Regions from separate parts of the Enterobacter sp. genome, predicted to be linked through region 3. Evidence: predicted binding sites of a transcription regulator. Region 3 holds the regulator's gene; each other region holds the start of a gene.
The links. The regulator Fur, encoded in region 3, represses iron uptake genes when iron is present. The targets are predictions, from matches to a motif close to ATAATAATGAGAACNACTATCAA.
Positions count from the first base shown of each region.

Region 1: the regulator Fur is predicted to act here: its motif matches at 1,713-1,735, upstream of sodA (superoxide dismutase [Mn]).
Region 2: the regulator Fur is predicted to act here: its motif matches at 2,434-2,456, upstream of fepD (Fe(3+)-siderophore ABC transporter permease).
Region 4: the regulator Fur is predicted to act here: its motif matches at 2,333-2,355, upstream of ftnA (non-heme ferritin).

Region 1 is NZ_CDRQYH010000010.1:57,493-61,706, forward strand. It holds gene cpxA (envelope stress sensor histidine kinase CpxA) at 1-220, shown strand, start outside; gene yiiM (6-hydroxyaminopurine reductase) at 273-947, opposite strand; gene sodA (superoxide dismutase [Mn]) at 1,019-1,639, opposite strand; gene ACWYRJ_RS05375 (MFS transporter) at 1,802-3,067, opposite strand; gene ACWYRJ_RS05380 (alpha-galactosidase) at 3,112-4,214, opposite strand, start outside.
Region 2 is NZ_CDRQYH010000009.1:12,812-17,025, reverse strand. It holds gene fepB (Fe2+-enterobactin ABC transporter substrate-binding protein) at 110-1,069, shown strand; gene entS (enterobactin transporter EntS) at 1,116-2,363, opposite strand; gene fepD (Fe(3+)-siderophore ABC transporter permease) at 2,472-3,476, shown strand; gene fepG (iron-enterobactin ABC transporter permease) at 3,476-4,214, shown strand, end outside.
Region 3 is NZ_CDRQYH010000078.1:1,348-5,561, forward strand. It holds gene ybfF (esterase) at 1-298, shown strand, start outside; gene ybfE (LexA regulated protein) at 427-714, shown strand; gene fldA (flavodoxin FldA) at 870-1,400, shown strand; gene fur (ferric iron uptake transcriptional regulator) at 1,691-2,137, shown strand; gene chiQ (ChiQ/YbfN family lipoprotein) at 2,230-2,556, opposite strand; gene chiP (chitoporin ChiP) at 2,604-4,001, opposite strand.
Region 4 is NZ_CDRQYH010000032.1:7,326-11,539, forward strand. It holds gene tyrP (tyrosine transporter TyrP) at 1-1,087, opposite strand, end outside; gene ACWYRJ_RS11660 (hypothetical protein) at 1,317-1,658, shown strand; gene ftnA (non-heme ferritin) at 1,695-2,192, opposite strand; gene yecR (YecR family lipoprotein) at 2,397-2,735, opposite strand; gene azuC (stress response protein AzuC) at 2,970-3,053, shown strand; gene ACWYRJ_RS11680 (DUF2766 family protein) at 3,163-3,414, shown strand; gene ACWYRJ_RS11685 (anaerobic C4-dicarboxylate transporter) at 3,457-4,214, opposite strand, start outside.

The DNA.
Region 1 (4,214 bases), on a different contig from region 3:
CGACGACGGTCCTGGCGTCAGCCCGGAAGATCGCGAGCAGATTTTCCGTCCGTTCTATCGTACCGATGAGGCGCGCGACCGGGAATCCGGCGGCACGGGGCTGGGTCTGGCGATTGTGGAAACCGCCATGCAACAGCACCGCGGCTGGGTCAAAGCCGACGACAGCCCGCTGGGTGGGCTACGGTTAACGCTGTGGCTACCATTGTACAAGCGTTCGTAACCCCCTCACCCTAACCCTCTCCCCGAAGGGGAGAGGGCCGGGATGAAGAACACTACTTACCCCACAATCTCCGGGAATTATCTTCGATTCTGCTGCTTAAACGTCGCTTCTGCATCGTTCTTGTCCAGCTGGTCGATAGCCCCGCCGCCGACAGCAGGCGATGATACTGCTCGTCATCAAACGGCATATGCCAGGCAATGGCGCAGGCGTCGTAAACAGACACCTCACTCAGGCGTGATACCAGCTCGAGCTGCGCATCTGCTGAGACCTGCCCTGCCAGCACCACCCGGTACAGCCAGCCGGTTTTACCCACGCTTTGCATCTGAGCCGACATGTCATGAATACCGAAATGGAAGTTGAGCTTGAAGCACGGCGAGCGCGGCTGCGTCACTTGGATCAGGGCATCGCCCCAGCGGTAAATATCACCAATAAATACATTCTTTTCGGTGAGCCCTTCGGTGGAGAGATTCTCGCCAAACGCGGGGGCAACGAAGAGATCCGCCTGTTCGGGGAACTCGTTTTTCCAGTACTGATAGTGTTCGCGCGGATAGTGGCACAGCGCGCGCTCGGGCCCGCCGTGGATTTTCTTTTCTGCCTGCTCGTCACCCGCAAGCCCGAGGTCGGTTAACGTCAGCTCACCGTCGACCTGAATTTTGGCGATGGCGCTCGGGCGGCTGCCGTCGTACTCCCTTACCTTGCCTGTAAATACATTCACCGGATAATGCATCGCTGCCTCCATTACGCAGATACAAAAAAAGCGAGCCATCAGACTCGCTTCTCACAGGCGTCAATGCAACCTTATTTTTTAGCGGCGAAACGTGCTGCTGCTTCGTCCCAGTTAACCACGTCCCAGAAGGCTTTGATGTAATCCGGGCGACGGTTCTGGAATTTCAGGTAGTAAGCGTGTTCCCACACGTCCAGACCCAGGATTGGGAAGCCGGATGCGCCAGAGATCGCTTCACCCATCAGCGGGGAGTCCTGGTTAGCAGTAGAAACAACCGCCAGTTTGTCACCTTTCAGTACCAGCCACGCCCAGCCGGAGCCGAAACGGGTTGCAGCGGCTTTCTCGAACTCCGCTTTGAAGTTGTCAACGGAACCAAAGTCGCGCTCGATAGCCGCTTTCAGGTCGCCCTGCAGGGTGGTACCGGTTTTCAGGCCTTTCCAGAACAGGCTGTGGTTTGCGTGGCCGCCCGCGTTGTTACGCAGCACGGTTTTCTTGTCCGCTGGCAGCTGGTCCAGCTTGGTGATCAGCTCTTCAACAGGCAGGTTAGCGAACTCTGGCAGGCTTTCCAGCGCGGCGTTCGCGTTATTCACATAGGTCTGGTGGTGTTTAGTGTGATGGATTTCCATCGTCTGCTTGTCGAAATGCGGTTCCAGTGCGTCGTAGGCATACGGCAGGGATGGCAGTGTATAACTCATAATCCTCTCCATTATTGTCGGGCGGCACAGCTGTTAATGCCGCGTAAGCAGTTGGTTCATTATAGTTAATTAAATGATATTGAAAATGATTATCAATGCCGTAGTTTTTATAAGGTTATTCATTTTTTGACCAACGCCGGAATAGTGAGTGGGTTCAGAGCGTTAATGGACTTCCAGCGCCTTATTGCCTGCCGCAATCTCCTCCCTGCTGCTGAGCGTAAACGCCGACACCACCGTAATCGCCAGCACGAAACAGCCCAGCATCAGGTATGTCTCCTGGAAACCGATCCGGTCATACATATTTCCGGCAAACGCGGAGAGGAAGATCGCTGCCGACTGTTTGGCAAACTGGAAGCCTATCAGGTAGATAGTCGCCGAAAGACGCGTATCAAACACCCCGGTGATGTACTTGAAGGCCCCCACCAGCAGGAACGGCACCTCCAGCGCATGCAGCATCTTCAGGGCAATCACTTCTACAGCGGTGGTGGCAAACGACGAGCCGATAATGCGCGTCGCCATAATCACCCCGGCGATGAGCAGCGTGTTTTTCGCGCCGATACGGTTAATGATCCACGGTGAACAAAACATGATGATCGCGTTGCAGATTTCCCCGGCAGTGGTCGCAAAACCAAAGGCGCGAGTGCCCTCCTGCGGCGTGGCGAAGAACGTTTTGAAGAAGGTAGCAAACTGCTGGTCAAAGACGTCATAGACGCAGGCCACGCCAATCACGTACAGAATAAACATCCACATCCTGCGCTGACGGAACAGGCTAAATACCGTTTTCGCGGTGATCTGCGGCTGGTTGGCACCCAGCGCATTCATCACCTGCGCCGTCTGGTTGGGTTTTGGCTTCGCGACCACCAGCAGCAGCATCAACAGCAGCGCCGCCGCCGAACCCATCCAGAAAACATACGACGGATCGATGCCGAACAGGATCCCGCCCGTGGAGGCGCATAGCCCCCAGCCGAGGCAGCCAAACATGCGCGCCTTACCGTACTCAAAAAAACTGTTACGGCTCACGCGTTCAATGTACGCCTCAATGGCCCCTGAGCCCGCCGAAAAGACAAAGCCGATATACATGCCGCCGCTCAGCGCGCCCAGCCAGATGTTGGCTTTTAGTAACGGCGCGAAGACGTAGAGGAAAAAAGGGGCAAACAGGAACAGCAGCACGGAGATGATCCACAGCAGGTGTTTTTTTAGACCCAGTTTATCCGAGATCACCCCAAGCACCGGCTGGAAGGCAATGGCCGAGAGTGAGATGCAGGAAAAGACGATGCCGGTATGGGTTTTGTTCAGGCCGATGATATCCGACAGCCAGATCGGCAGGAACGGAAAGCAGGTGGCCATGATGAAGAAGTAGAGAAAGAAGAACAGCCCGAAGATCCAGAAGTTAGGGTTGTCTTTGTGGGTACAGGTTGTTGTGTTCATTATTTTTATCCTCAACGGAGGGCCGGCTGTCCGGCCCGTCACCTTTACACGCGTTCAACGCCAATCAGAACGGCGGTTTCCGGATCCAGAATCGGCAGCGCAATGCCCGCCTGCATCAGCCACTCGCCGCTCGCCGTTTGCGGTGTTTCCATCCATGCCGGCAGCTTGCGCATGGTATGGCCTCCTTCACCGGTAATGTGAATATCAGGGTGATCGAGCAGCGAAATACGATACTGCGCGCTGGGCTCAAGCCCCGGCATGCGCAGCGGCATCATCAGCGTGTAGTCCGGCATGGCGAGCTGGCTGACGATAAACAGCCCCTGCGTTTTATCTTCGCTCACAATACCCTGTGCCAGCGTACTGGCATCCGGCATATCCACGCGCCATTGTGTGCCCTGATGAATAACCTCGCGCCACTGCCTGTACAGCGCGGCGTAACGGCGATAGCCTTCGCGCTCCTTCTCATCGACGGTGAGGGGGTCAAGTTCCAGCCCCATATGGCCAAACAGCGCCGTCAGACCGCGAAATTCAATGCTGTGCTGGCGGAAGGTAGCGTGACATTTATGATGACCGATATGCGCCCCCATCACCTCCGGCGGAAAGAAATAGCTCATGCCGCGCTGGATGGTGTTGCGCTCCAGCGCATCGTTGTTGTCCGAGGCCCAGAAGCGGTGGCAGCGCGTCAGCACCTCATAGTCAATTCGCCCCCCGCCGGATGAGCAGGATTCAAATTCGATGTGCGGAAAACGTTCACCCAGCACGTCCAGCAGGCGATAAAACTGGCGGGTTTGCGCGTCAGCGGCGGCCTTCCCGTCGTGACCCGGCTGTACCAGCTCACGGTTCATGTCCCACTTCACGTAGTCGACTTCATGTTCACCCAGAAGCCAGCTCATGCGTTCCACAAGATAATCAAATGCTTCCGGGATACTCAGATTGAGCACCAGCTGGTGCCGCCCGGTGTGTTGTTTGTAGCCCGGCAGCGCCAGCACCCAGTCAGGGTGCGCGCGGTACAAATCTGAATCTGGGTTGATCATCTCCGGCTCAACCCAGATGCCAAACTCCATGCCGAGCCGTTTGACGTGGTCGATCACCGGCGTCAGGCCGTTCGGGTATTTTTTCTCATCCAGGTACCAGTCGCCCAGCGCGG
Region 2 (4,214 bases), on a different contig from region 3:
TCCGCTGTCAACCGTCGGACAAATAACTTGTGCGACAAAAGCTTGCATCCAGATGCTGCAACCATGAAAATGAGAAGCATTATCTTCAACAAAAACAGGATCCCGCGCTGTGAAATCCCCTGCCGTTTTCCGTAATCCCCTGCTTTTATTGGCACTTTTTGTTTTAGGACTTACCTCAGCCGCTGCCGCCGACTGGCCGCGTCAGGTGACTGACAGCCGCGGCGTTCACACGCTAGAGAGCAAACCGACGCGCATTGTTTGTACCAGCGTGACCTTAACCGGCTCCCTGCTGGCGATTGACGCCCCGGTCGTCGCCAGCGGCGCGACCACGCCGAACAACCGCGTGGCCGATGCGCAGGGCTTTTTGCGCCAGTGGGGCGATATTGCGAAACAGCGTCAGGTTGCGCGGATGTATATTGGCGAACCGAGCGCCGAAGCGGTCGCCGCACAAATGCCGGATCTGATTTTGATCAGCGCCACCGGCGGTGATTCCGCGCTGGCACTGTACGATCAGCTCTCCGCCATTGCGCCGACGCTTATCATCAACTACGACGACAAGAGCTGGCAGGCACTGCTGACGCAACTGGGCACCATCACCGGACAGGAAAAACAGGCCGAAGAGCGCATTGCCGCGTTTGATAAACAGCTCGCGCAGGTGAAACAGCAGATGAAGCTGCCGCCGCAGCCGGTGAACGCCATCGTCTACACCGCCGCCGCGCACAGCGCCAACCTGTGGACCGCGGAATCAGCGCAGGGCAAGCTGCTGCACCAGCTGGGCTTTACGCTGGCGGACCTGCCCGCCGGTTTGCAGACCTCAACAAGCCAGGGCAAGCGGCACGATATTATCCAGCTGGGCGGTGAAAACCTGGCAACGGGACTGAACGGCGAAGGGCTGTTCGTGTTTGCCGGCGACCAGAAAGATGTGGATGCGATTTACGCCAACCCGCTGCTGGCGCATCTGCCGTCGGTGAAAAACAAACGGGTTTGGGCATTGGGAACCGAGACGTTCCGCCTGGATTATTACAGCGCGATGCTGGTGTTAGACAGATTGAATACGTTGTTTAAGTAGGCATTTTCCCACCCTCTCCCTGTGGGAGAGGGCCGGGGTGAGGGCATCAGGCCACACCGTCGTTCAACACAACCTCCTGCCTGAACCGCCGCAATTTCACCAACGCCACTAACAAAATCACGCCAACCATCGCTAACGCAAACCCGCTACTGCTCGCCGACGCCGCCGGGGTCATTATCGCCCCCAGCCCGCCGAGGATCGCCGCGCCAATGGCATCGCCCGTGACGTTCTGCGCCGTCCACAGGCCGTTGATGCGCCCGAGCATCCCTTCCGGCGTCTGGGTCTGGATCAGGGTGTACTGCAGCAGCGAACTGATGGCGCTCAGCCAGCCGAAAATCACCAGGCACAACACCCCGAGCGCCCACGCCGGCATCAGGCTAAAGAAGCCGATGGCGATAAACGACGCCAGAGAGGTAAGCAGCATAATCAGCCCCGGACGCGCGCTCTGCGCCAGGTTGCCGCTGGTCAGCGCCCCGCACGCCGCGCCGAGCGGAATGGCCGCGTAGAGAATGCCAATCTCCGAGGCGCTCATCTGCCACTCTCCCGCTAATGCCGGATACAGCACGCGCACTGCGCTCGCCATGGTCAGCAGGCCGCCGAGCAGCGCAATGCCGCCAATCAGCGGGTTGCTGAACAGGAAACGAATCGCGGCCATCAGCGATTTCAGCGGGTGCTCACGCGGCTGCGGCGGAGGCGGCAGCAGCGGCAGGCGCAGCAGCGTCAGCGTGGTGATAAAGGTCCCTGCCGCCGCCAGCCCGTAGTTCCACGCCACGTTGCCGGTCGCCAGCAGCAGGCCGCCCACCATCGGTGAAATCACCGAGCCGAGGCGCACGGTGAGCATAGTGATCGCCCCCGCCTGCATCAGATTTTCTCGCCCGACCAGCGCGGGCGTGGCCGCCAGCAGCGCCGTCACGCCCAGCGAGGCGAAAAAGCCGTCCCACAGCCCCAGGGCATAAATGGCGATCAGCGACGGCTCAGGCAGCATGGCGTTCAGACACAGCCCGATAAAGCCCACGCCGCAGGTGCCGCGCGCCAGCAGGATCAGCGTCTTGCGCTCGTAGCGGTCCGCCAGCACGCCGCCAACCATCAGGCCGATAAACATCGCCCCGCCGGTTAAGGTAACCGATAACCCCACCAGCCAGCTGGAGTGCGTCATGGTCTGGATCTGGACCGGCACGGCCACGCCGAGCAGGCCGAGGGATAAAATGGAGATAAAGCGAGCGATAAACACCGCGCGATAGGCCGGGTGCGTTTTGAGCAGGCTGAGGTTAAGCAGCCAGGATTTTTGATTCATGACAAAGCCTTGAGTGTAATTCTACCCATTCCATGGGCGCACATGCTAACATAGCCAAATAAGATAGATAACGATAATCACTATCATTATCAAATCATGGGTGTTGCTATGTCGTTTTCCTCTTCTTCGGTGCGCGCCATTGCCGTGCCCGTTTTACTGCTGCTCCTGAGCCTTGCGGCTGCACTCAGCCTGCTGGTCGGCGCGAAGCCGCTGCCCGCGTCCGTTATCGTTGATGCGCTCTCCGGCACCTGCCAGAGCGCTGACTGCACTATCGTGCTCGACGCTCGCCTGCCCCGCACCCTTGCCGGGCTGCTGGCCGGTGGCGCACTCGGCCTTGCCGGTGCCCTGATGCAAACCCTCACCCGCAATCCGCTGGCGGACCCCGGCATTCTCGGCGTTAACTCTGGCGCCAGCTTTGCCATCGTGCTCGGAGCGGCGCTGTTTGGGTTTACTTCTCCCTCTGAACAGCTGGCGATGGCTTGCTGCGGCGCGCTGGCCGCCTCGCTGCTAGTGGCGTTTACCGGCAGCCAGGGCGGCGGCCAGCTGAGTCCGGTACGCCTGACGCTGGCGGGCGTGGCGCTCGCGGCGGTGCTGGAAGGCTTATCTAACGGCATCGCCCTGCTCAACCCGGACGTCTACGACCAGCTGCGCTTCTGGCAGGCCGGCTCGCTGGATATCCGCACCCTTGAAACCCTGAAAGTGGTGGCGTTCCCGGTCATTATTGCTGCCGCCGTGGCGCTGTTTTTAAGCCGGGCGCTGAACAGCCTGAGCCTCGGCAGCGACACCGCTACCGCTCTAGGCAACCGCGTGGCGCGCACGCAGCTGATTGGCCTGCTTGCCATCACCGTCCTGTGCGGCAGCGCGACCGCCGTGGTCGGTCCGATTGCCTTTATCGGCCTGATGATGCCGCACATGGCGCGCTGGCTGGTGGGGACGGATCACCGCTGGTCGCTGCCGGTCACGCTGCTGGCGACGCCTGCGCTGCTGCTGTTTGCCGACGTGCTGGGTCGCCTGCTGGTGCCGGGCGAGCTGCGCGTCTCGGTGGTCAGCGCCTTTATCGGCGCGCCGGTGCTGATCTTCCTGGTACGACGTAGACGCGGAGGTGGCGCATGATGGCCCCGTCCCGTCGTTTACTCACCAGCGTCTCGCTGCTAAGTATCCTCATTCTGCTGCTGGCGGTCTGGAGCCTGCGCAGCGGCGCGGTGACGCTCGATTTTTCTCAGGTGCTTAACGCCCTGCTCGGCAGCGCGCCGCGCAATATCACCATGGTTGTCACCGAATGGCGCCTGCCGCGCGTGGCGATGGCGATTCTCGTAGGTGCGGCGCTCGGCGTCAGCGGTGCGATATTCCAGTCGCTGATGCGCAACCCGCTCGGTAGCCCGGACGTGATGGGACTCAACACCGGGGCCTGGAGCGGCGTGCTGGTGGCGATGGTGCTGTTCGGTCAGCACCTAACGGCCATTACCTTTACGGCAATGGCGGGCGGCATTCTGACGTCGCTGGTTATCTGGCTGCTGGCCTGGCGCAACGGCATCGATACCTTCCGGCTGATTATTATCGGTATCGGCGTACGTGCGATGCTAATGGCCTTTAACACCTGGCTTTTACTGCAGGCCTCGCTGGAAACGGCGCTTTCCGCCGGGCTGTGGTACGCAGGTTCGCTTAACGGCCTGACGTGGGGCAAAACCTGGCCCGCCGCGCCGCTGATTGTGCTGATGTTTATCGGCGCGCTGCTGTTGGTTCGCCGCATGCGGCTGCTGGAGATGGGCGACGACAGCGCCTGCGCGCTGGGCGTGAGCGTCGAGCGCTCGCGCCTGATGCTGATGCTGGTCGCCGTACTGCTGACCGCAG
Region 3 (4,214 bases):
CCAGTTCCTGCTGAAGTCGTTTGTTGACGGCCAATGGCGTTTTAACGTGCCGGTGCTCTGGAATCAGTACAATAACATCGTGGGCTGGGAAACCGTCCCCGCCTGGCCACACCCTACCCTCTTTATTCGCGGCGGTAACTCTCCTTACGTTACCGACGCGTACCGCGACACGCTGCTGGCCCAATTCCCGCAGGCTCGCGCCCACGTGATTGCCGGTGCCGGACACTGGGTGCATGCAGAAAAACCCGATGCTGTGCTGCGCGCCATTCGCCGCTATCTCGCTGATACGACAAATTGATTAAAAAGAAAGCGACTGGAAGGCTGCGGGCTTCCAGTCGTTGGCGTGCCGTTTTTGGTGATGTATGATGGCGCGCTTATCGCCCGGGCATTAGCAGGGCGGCGTGTTTCCCCCGAAGTCTCAGAATCATGGCCAAAGAACAAACGGACCGTACGACACTAGATCTGTTCGCGAATGAGCGTCGCCCGGGACGACCGAAGACGAATCCGCTTTCGCGCGATGAACAGCTGCGTATCAATAAACGCAATCAGCTTAAACGCGATAAAAATCGCGGGCTTAAGCGTGTCGAACTGAAGCTTAACGCCGACGCCGTCGATGCGCTGAACGAGCTGGCTGACGCGCGAAATATCAGCCGAAGCGAGCTCATTGAAGAGATGTTAATCGCCCAGCTTGAGGCGTTACGCAGCCAGGCATAAGTCTGAAAATCCCCTTTATTACCCTTTTCATGTAGCACAGAGTGCAGTCCTGCGCGATAGCTGTTTCCGCAGGGTTGCCAGTTCTGCTATTATTGCCCTTATCCGTGGCCGAATTGCGCCACCATACTATTAAGTTTCAAGAGGTTATTTTACTCATGGCAATCATCGGCATTTTCTTTGGCAGTGATACCGGCAATACCGAAAATATCGCAAAAAACATTCAAAAACAGCTCGGTAAAGACGTTGCTGATGTGCATGACATTGCCAAGAGCAGCAAAGAAGATCTGGAAGGCTATGACATTCTGCTGCTGGGTATCCCAACCTGGTACTACGGTGAAGCCCAATGCGACTGGGATGATTTCTTCCCGACGCTGGAAGAAGTGGACTTCAACGGTAAGCTGGTTGCCCTGTTTGGCTGCGGTGACCAGGAAGACTACGCTGAGTATTTCTGTGACGCGCTGGGTACCATCCGCGACATCATTGAGCCGAATGGCGCGGTTATCGTAGGCCACTGGCCGACCGCTGGTTACCACTTCGAAGCGTCTAAAGGCCTGGCCGATGACGATCATTTCGTGGGTCTGGCCATCGACGAAGACCGTCAGCCAGAACTGACCGCCGAGCGCGTTGAGAAGTGGGTGAAGCAGATCCGTGAAGAACTGCACCTTGATGATATTCTGAACGCCTGATTTTATCGCGGCGCAACTGCGGTTGCGCCCATGCCCCAGGTCAAACCGATTAAATTAATCGCTACAATCTTTTAACTTTTTCGCCCAGACCTGTACAATGTCTCCCTGATAAAATGTGGTTTTCCATAGAGCAAGTTTGTTGGTGATACCCCATTTTTATAAGCATATTTTGCCTGAGACTTGCAGTTTTCATTTAGCCATGGCAGTTCTATAATGAGACGCATTATCCCAGGTGCATTTTCTGTCACTTCCTACAGAAGTGAATCGTTTAGCAACAGGACAGATTCCGCATGACTGACAACAATACCGCATTAAAGAAGGCTGGCCTGAAAGTTACGCTTCCTCGGTTAAAAATCCTCGAAGTGCTTCAGGGTCCAGACAATCACCATGTCAGTGCGGAAGACCTTTATAAACGTCTTATCGACATGGGTGAAGAGATTGGGCTGGCTACCGTCTATCGCGTGCTGAACCAGTTTGATGACGCGGGCATTGTCACCCGTCATAATTTCGAAGGCGGTAAATCTGTTTTCGAACTGACCCAGCAGCAGCACCACGATCATCTGATCTGCCTCGACTGCGGCAAGGTCATTGAATTCAGCGATGATTCCATCGAAGCGCGCCAGCGTGAAATCGCCGCGCGTCACGGTATCCGCCTGACCAACCACAGCCTGTATCTTTACGGTCACTGTGCTGAAGGCGACTGCCGCGAAGATGACCACGCGCACGACGCAAAATAATCAAGTGTTCATACTCTGAGCCAGCCGAAAGGTTGGCTTTTTTTTGCCAGAAAAAAGCCCGGTAAGCGCAGCGCCACCGGGCGTAAAGCAACTTATTTATTATTGTTGCGTATCTCGTTCCAGATCTTATCGCAACGCTTGGTCACTTCCTGATCGTTACCGGTTTTACGCGCCTGGATACAGGCCTGGTAATCCATCACGCGGACATTCTCCCGCGTCGCAAACTGCTCATGCGCTTTCTCTTTCTTCAGCACGTTCAAAACGCTCTGACAGGCTTCAATTTTCTCCGGCGATCCTTCTGCTGTATTAATACAGGCGCTATAGGCCTCCTTCAGCCGGGAATCTTCTTTCGGTGCCTCACTCTGAGCACACGCCACCAGCCCTGATGCCAGCAACGCGACGATTACGATTTTTTTCATCATATGCAGTCTCCGGTCCGGCGGGATCTAACCCGCCGGAAGATTCATCAGAAGATAGTGAACGGTGCGATAACCATGAATTTCACGTCACGTTCATCCTGGAAGATGTTGCCGTAACCGCCCGCGTAGCTCGGGATATCGGAGTGGTTGTCATACTGAGTGAAGTGCAGTTTGAACATTGTGCCTTTCGCGCGGCCATCCTGCAGGGTATAGATAGCATCGAGGCTGTAGGAAGACTCTTTCAGGCGATAGTTGGGATCGTAGTATGCGTCCGGAGTTGCCATATCGGCTGGTTTTGCATCCCAGGCGTAAGCGTAAGAAGCGCCCACCGCCCAGCCAGGCAGGTTCCAGTTTTTCAGGTCGTACATTGCGCCGAAGAAGACCGCTTTCTCGCCGTCGGCGTTGAAGTCTGAGCGGTTATCCCACCAGATATCAAGACGACCGTTGGATGAGGCATAGGTCGGGGTCATACGCTGCAGGAAGTAGCCCTGCTGCCCTTCCGCCTTCACCCATGTTCCTTCCAGACGTAAATCAACCTGACCGACCTTATAGCCGAAGGTTAGCGCCTGCAGCCACGCGGTGCCATCATAAATGTCATTGACGCCACCGTTGCTGACTTTGTCGCGCGTACCGTAGAACTGATAGCTGGTACTCAGCGGGCTACCCGCGACATCAAACTTATAGCTGGCCTTGGCAAAGTACTGATCGATATACCCTTGCGCCTGGCCAAATGCTGCTTCGAGAACCAGATCGTTTTTGAAGTCGTATTTCGCCCCCAGCGAGTGGAGATAATCGACTTTGGTTTTCTTATCGTTCTGGTAGAACTTGTCCATCTCGATGTGCCAGGGTGCTTTGTACTCGTTGGTCCACATATAGGAGAAGCTCAACGCACCCGCATCACCGTAGTCAAAGTTCGCCCCGGCTTCCGCACCCTGATAGGTACCCGGCATAAAACTCCAGTGCGGTGCTAACAGGGTCTGGCCAGTTGGCTGAATATAACCACCGCGCGCCCATACCGGACCGTATTTAAATTTTGCAGCGGCTTTGTAAAGGCTGATGCCGCTCTTATCCCCGGACCAGTCTTCTTTATACGCTTTATTGCTGGAGGAGAAGGCAATTTCGTTCGGGTGGGCGCTGTCGCCGTTTTCCGCCATTTCAATCGCGGTAAACGCAGCAATATCCAGACCGAACATATCCGCGGCATAGCCTGACTGGAAGTCCAGGTTGGCGTTCCAGGTGGAATGAGAAAGGTTGGTTTTGTATTTGTCTTCGGTGACGTCTTTACGGTCACGTTCACGCTGCCAGTAATAGATACCGCCCGTGAGGGTAGAATCGTCGATGAAGCCCGCCGCTTTCGCCTCTGGTGTCACCACCAGGCCCGACATTGCTGTCACACCGGCAATAGCCAGCGCCAGCGCACTACGTTTGCCACTGAACGTACGCATAGATTATTCCTCTTTGACGAATTAAAACGCCTGAAACGGCGTAAATAAAAAAGACCAAATGGTCAGGGGTAGTTTTAAATACCCTCGAATTAAATACCGTCGTTAGGTTATTTTTCGCGACGCGAATTATCAATGCTTTTTAGCGGACAAAAGTCAGGATTATGACGAAGTGCACATAATTAGTAGTGCTTTGTAACATTTGCAGGGAGGCGA
Region 4 (4,214 bases), on a different contig from region 3:
GCTGCTGACGGCTTTTCCATGCCAGCAGGGAGGGGAGGAGGAGGGCAAGGATCGAGAGCGCTACCCCTGCGTACCCCAGCGCCATCACAAACCCGCGTGGGTAAAACAGCGCGAACGCCAGCGGCGGCAGGAAGGTGATTGCGCCCGTCTGTAACCGTCCCGCGGCGGTATTACGACGCTGGAACAGGTCGGCCAGGTAATCAAACAGGCCGAGCGCCACGCCCAGGAACGAGGTTGCCAGCGCCAGGTCGGCAAACAGGTGTACCGCCAGCTCAACGTGCGGGGAGGTGACGACCTCGCGCAGGGCGAGCAGAAAACCGTTCAGGCCAGCGTGTTGCGCCATGAGCCCAATAAAGGTTGAAGAGTCAATGCTGCCCAGCGTTACCAACTGCCAGAAAATATAGGCGATCAGCGGGATCGCGCTGCCGATAACAAAAACGCGGCGCAGCTTGCGGATATCGCCGTTCATATAGCTGACGATGCTCGGCACGCTGCCGTGGAAGCCAAACGAGGTGAAAATGACCGGGATAGCGGAGAGCGCCAGACCTTTTTCCAGCGGCAGCGTAAGCAGGTTGACCTTGTGCACGTGCGGGGCCAGCAGCACCAGCATGATAATGAGGAAGAGAATTTTGGCGCTGAACAGAAAGCGGTTAAACAGATCGACCAGCGACGTTCCCACGCAGACCACGCCGCCGCCGATGAGTGCAAAGAAGATGGCGCCCGTTGCAGGGGTAATGTCAGAGCCAAACCAGTCGTTGACGCTGGAGGCAATCAATTCCCCAGCGCCGCTAATGTAAGCGGCGGTCAGGGCGTACATCAGGAACATCATGCTAAAGCCGGTTATCCACTGGCCGTAGCGTCCCAGATAGCGCGCCGCAAGCGAACCCAGACCGGTGTCAGCGGGCACGTGCTGGTAAACCTCAAGCAGCAGCAGGGCGGTGTAACACATCAGCGCCCAGAGCGTTCCCAGCAGCAGCAGGGTCATGCCAAATCCCACGCCCGCGGCCGCCAGTGGCATTGCCAGCATTCCTGCGCCAATCGTCGTTCCGGCGACGATAAAAATACTTCCCAGGGTTCTGTTTTTCACGCTTTCCTCTACAACGATGCTTAACCGCGACAAAATCTGCGGCGCAGAGTAAGGGAAAAGCCGTAGTTCGTCAAATCACCGTTACAACTAGTGTAATGAATGGTTTACGAAATGATGACCCTCTGATCCTTTATAGGCCTCTGCCTACTTCATAAGGGCAATGTTGCTGCGCGACGTTCCGGCGTAACGTAAACAATAAGTATAAATTATCAAATTAAGTGAGGGTTTTATGGCAGGTGAGAATCCTTTTACCGCGGCGTGGAGTCGGGGAGGTAACCTGTTGTGCCATGGCCACTGGATAATCAGCTGGCAGAACCAGCCCCTGAATCTTCCCGAGTCCCGTTGCGAAAAGGATATGGGCACCTGGGGGATCTATTCGGTTATCGATCCTGAAGATGAAACCTTTGCGCAAGGCTTACAGGAAGATGAGTGGATAATCGAGAATGTCGACTGGTTAACGGATATGTTCTTCGAGGTGGGTATTCCGCTCGAGACGGCCAGCTACCGCTATTTTTACCAGGCCGTGAATCCCCACGACTGGCGCTGCACCAGCTGTGCGGGGTGTATGTAAATTAACGCGGTGCCGGAAACCGACACCGCGCTGATATTAATTCTGCGTATCAAGCGTGGAAAGTTCTTTATCAATAAAGTAAAGACCTTCGCCAGATTTCCCCACCAGAGATAATTTATCCAGCACGGATTTAAACAGCTTCTCTTCTTCGTGTTGTTCAGCGACGTACCACTGCAGGAAATTAAAGGTTGGATAATCCTGGCTGGTCATCGCAGCATGAACCAGTTCGTTAATTTTCTGGGTGATCAGCTGCTCGTGCTCGTAGGTGGCGCGGAACAGTTCATCGAGAGAATTATACTCAGCAAACGGTGAGGCCACGGTGTCAATGCGCGGCAGGCTGCCCGTATCTGTCAGATAATCAAACAGACGCTGCATGTGGGTCATCTCTTCCTGAGCGTGACGACGCAGAAACGCGGCCGCACCTTCGAAGCTGTGGTAGCTGCACCAGGCGCTCATCTGCTGGTAGAGCAGGGATGAAAAAAGCTCAAGATTCATTTGTGCGTTGAGCTTGTCGATCATTTCAGTTTTCAGCATGTTGACGCTCCGGATTATTATTTCTGGTCCACAATGAGCGACACTATAATTTGTTATTTAATTATTTGCAAAACGTAAAATTATTATTTTATTTATTCAAAATACGAATGGGAATAAAACGCATTGGCGATTTTTATAATGTATTAATGAGAATTATTTTTGTTCATAATGAAATAAACTGCCAGCACACGCTGGCAGCTTCGATTAATACCACGGATTATTTGACTTAGGATTAACGGCGTAACCCATACATTTGTACTGGATAGTCACGCTCTCGTTCAGGCACAGAGAACCGCTTGTCAGGGTACAGGTTTTAATGGGCTGACCATAGGCTGAGGCGGTGGCATACCCCATGCTCTGACACGCTTTTGCCGCCGTGCCGTTATTCACATACTCATCGGAATACGCATTTTGCAGCGCTGCCTGGCCGTAGTCGAGGCGGACGATGCCGTTCGGCGCGTCGAGGCTGCTGACTTCAGCCTGGCGGTTAATACTGCACCCCGCGAGCAGCAGGAGTGTGCCGGCTACAATGACTCTTTTCATGGTTCGCTCTGAGTGGATGGAAATACGTTATCGTACCCGCAGATGTCCGCTGCAATGCCTGGAATAGCCGGACAATCTGCCCTCACTCTTTGCAACGGGTCCGGGATGAACGCTGTCAGGCCACACGCTAAGAAAATTGTGATGTGAATCACAAAAATATTGATTTTTGAGACAATGGTCATATTATAGGCGCATTGACAATAAAGTTGTATAACAAGTTAATGGAGCCTCATCGTGAAACTGCGCAAAATCCTGAAAAGCATGTGGGCCAATTACTGCCGCACGTTCAAAGACGTGCCGCCGGGCGCCATGTTCTGATAAAAAAACCTGCTTCGGCAGGTTTTTTTATACCTGCAGGCGTTGAAGGGAAGATGTCAGGGGGCGTGTTTTGGTACTATGGCGGCCTTTAAATAAGGAGAAAGCCCCCATGTCACAAAACCTGAGCGCCGATCAGGAACTTGTCTCTGACGTTGTCGCCTGTCAGCTGGTTATCAAACAAATCCTTGATGTTCTGGACGTGATTGCGCCGGTCGAAGTGCGCGAGAAGATGTCTACCCAGCTCAAAAACATCGATTTCGCCAGCCATCCTGCTGCCGCAGATCCGGTAACGCTTCGTGCGATCCAGAAAGCCATCGCGCTGATCGAACTGCGATTCACGCCGCAGGGTGAATCCCACTAAAGCAGGGAAATGGGCGACGGTACGTGTCGCCCTTTGATGCTGTCAGAAGAACGTCTGGACCAGCAGGTAGCTCGCCGCGCACGCGCAGCTCACGCCAATCAGCCCTGGCAAAATGAAGCTGTGGTTGATGATAAATTTCCCGATGCGGGTCGTGCCTGACCGGTCAAAACCGATGCAGGCCAAATCACTTGGATAGGTTGGCAGCACAAAATAGCCGTATGATGCCGGGAAAAAGGCGATCAGCATTTTCGGGTCGATGCCCAGCATGAGGCCCATAGGCGCAACGGCCGTCAGCGCCGCCGCCTGGCTGTTCACCAGTTTCGACACCAGAAACAGTACAATGGCATACGTCCACGGGTGGCTTTTCACCACGCCTTCCAGCGCCAGCTTTAACTCCTCGAGATGTGCCTGAAAATAGGTATCGCTCATCCACGCCACGCCGAACACAGAGAAGATCGCGACCATACCGGCTTTGAATACCGCGCCGTTGGAAATGGCCGACGCATTAACCTTGCAGGCCATCAGCATCACCGCGCCCGCAATTAACATCATCATCTGAATGACAAGGTTCATCGACAGCGCCGTCATTTTGCCTTTCACTTCAAAGGCGGGGCGTAGTTCAGGGAATGCACCCAACAGAACGACCACGGCAATACCGGCAAAGAAAATCCACGTGGACCAGTAGGCCTGTTTAGGAAAACGTTGATTCATTAACGTCTCCGTTCCGCCGTAGATAAATTCGCGCTGCTTAGGATCTTTCAGCTTTTCCTGAAACTCCATGTCGTCTGCCAAATCTTTCC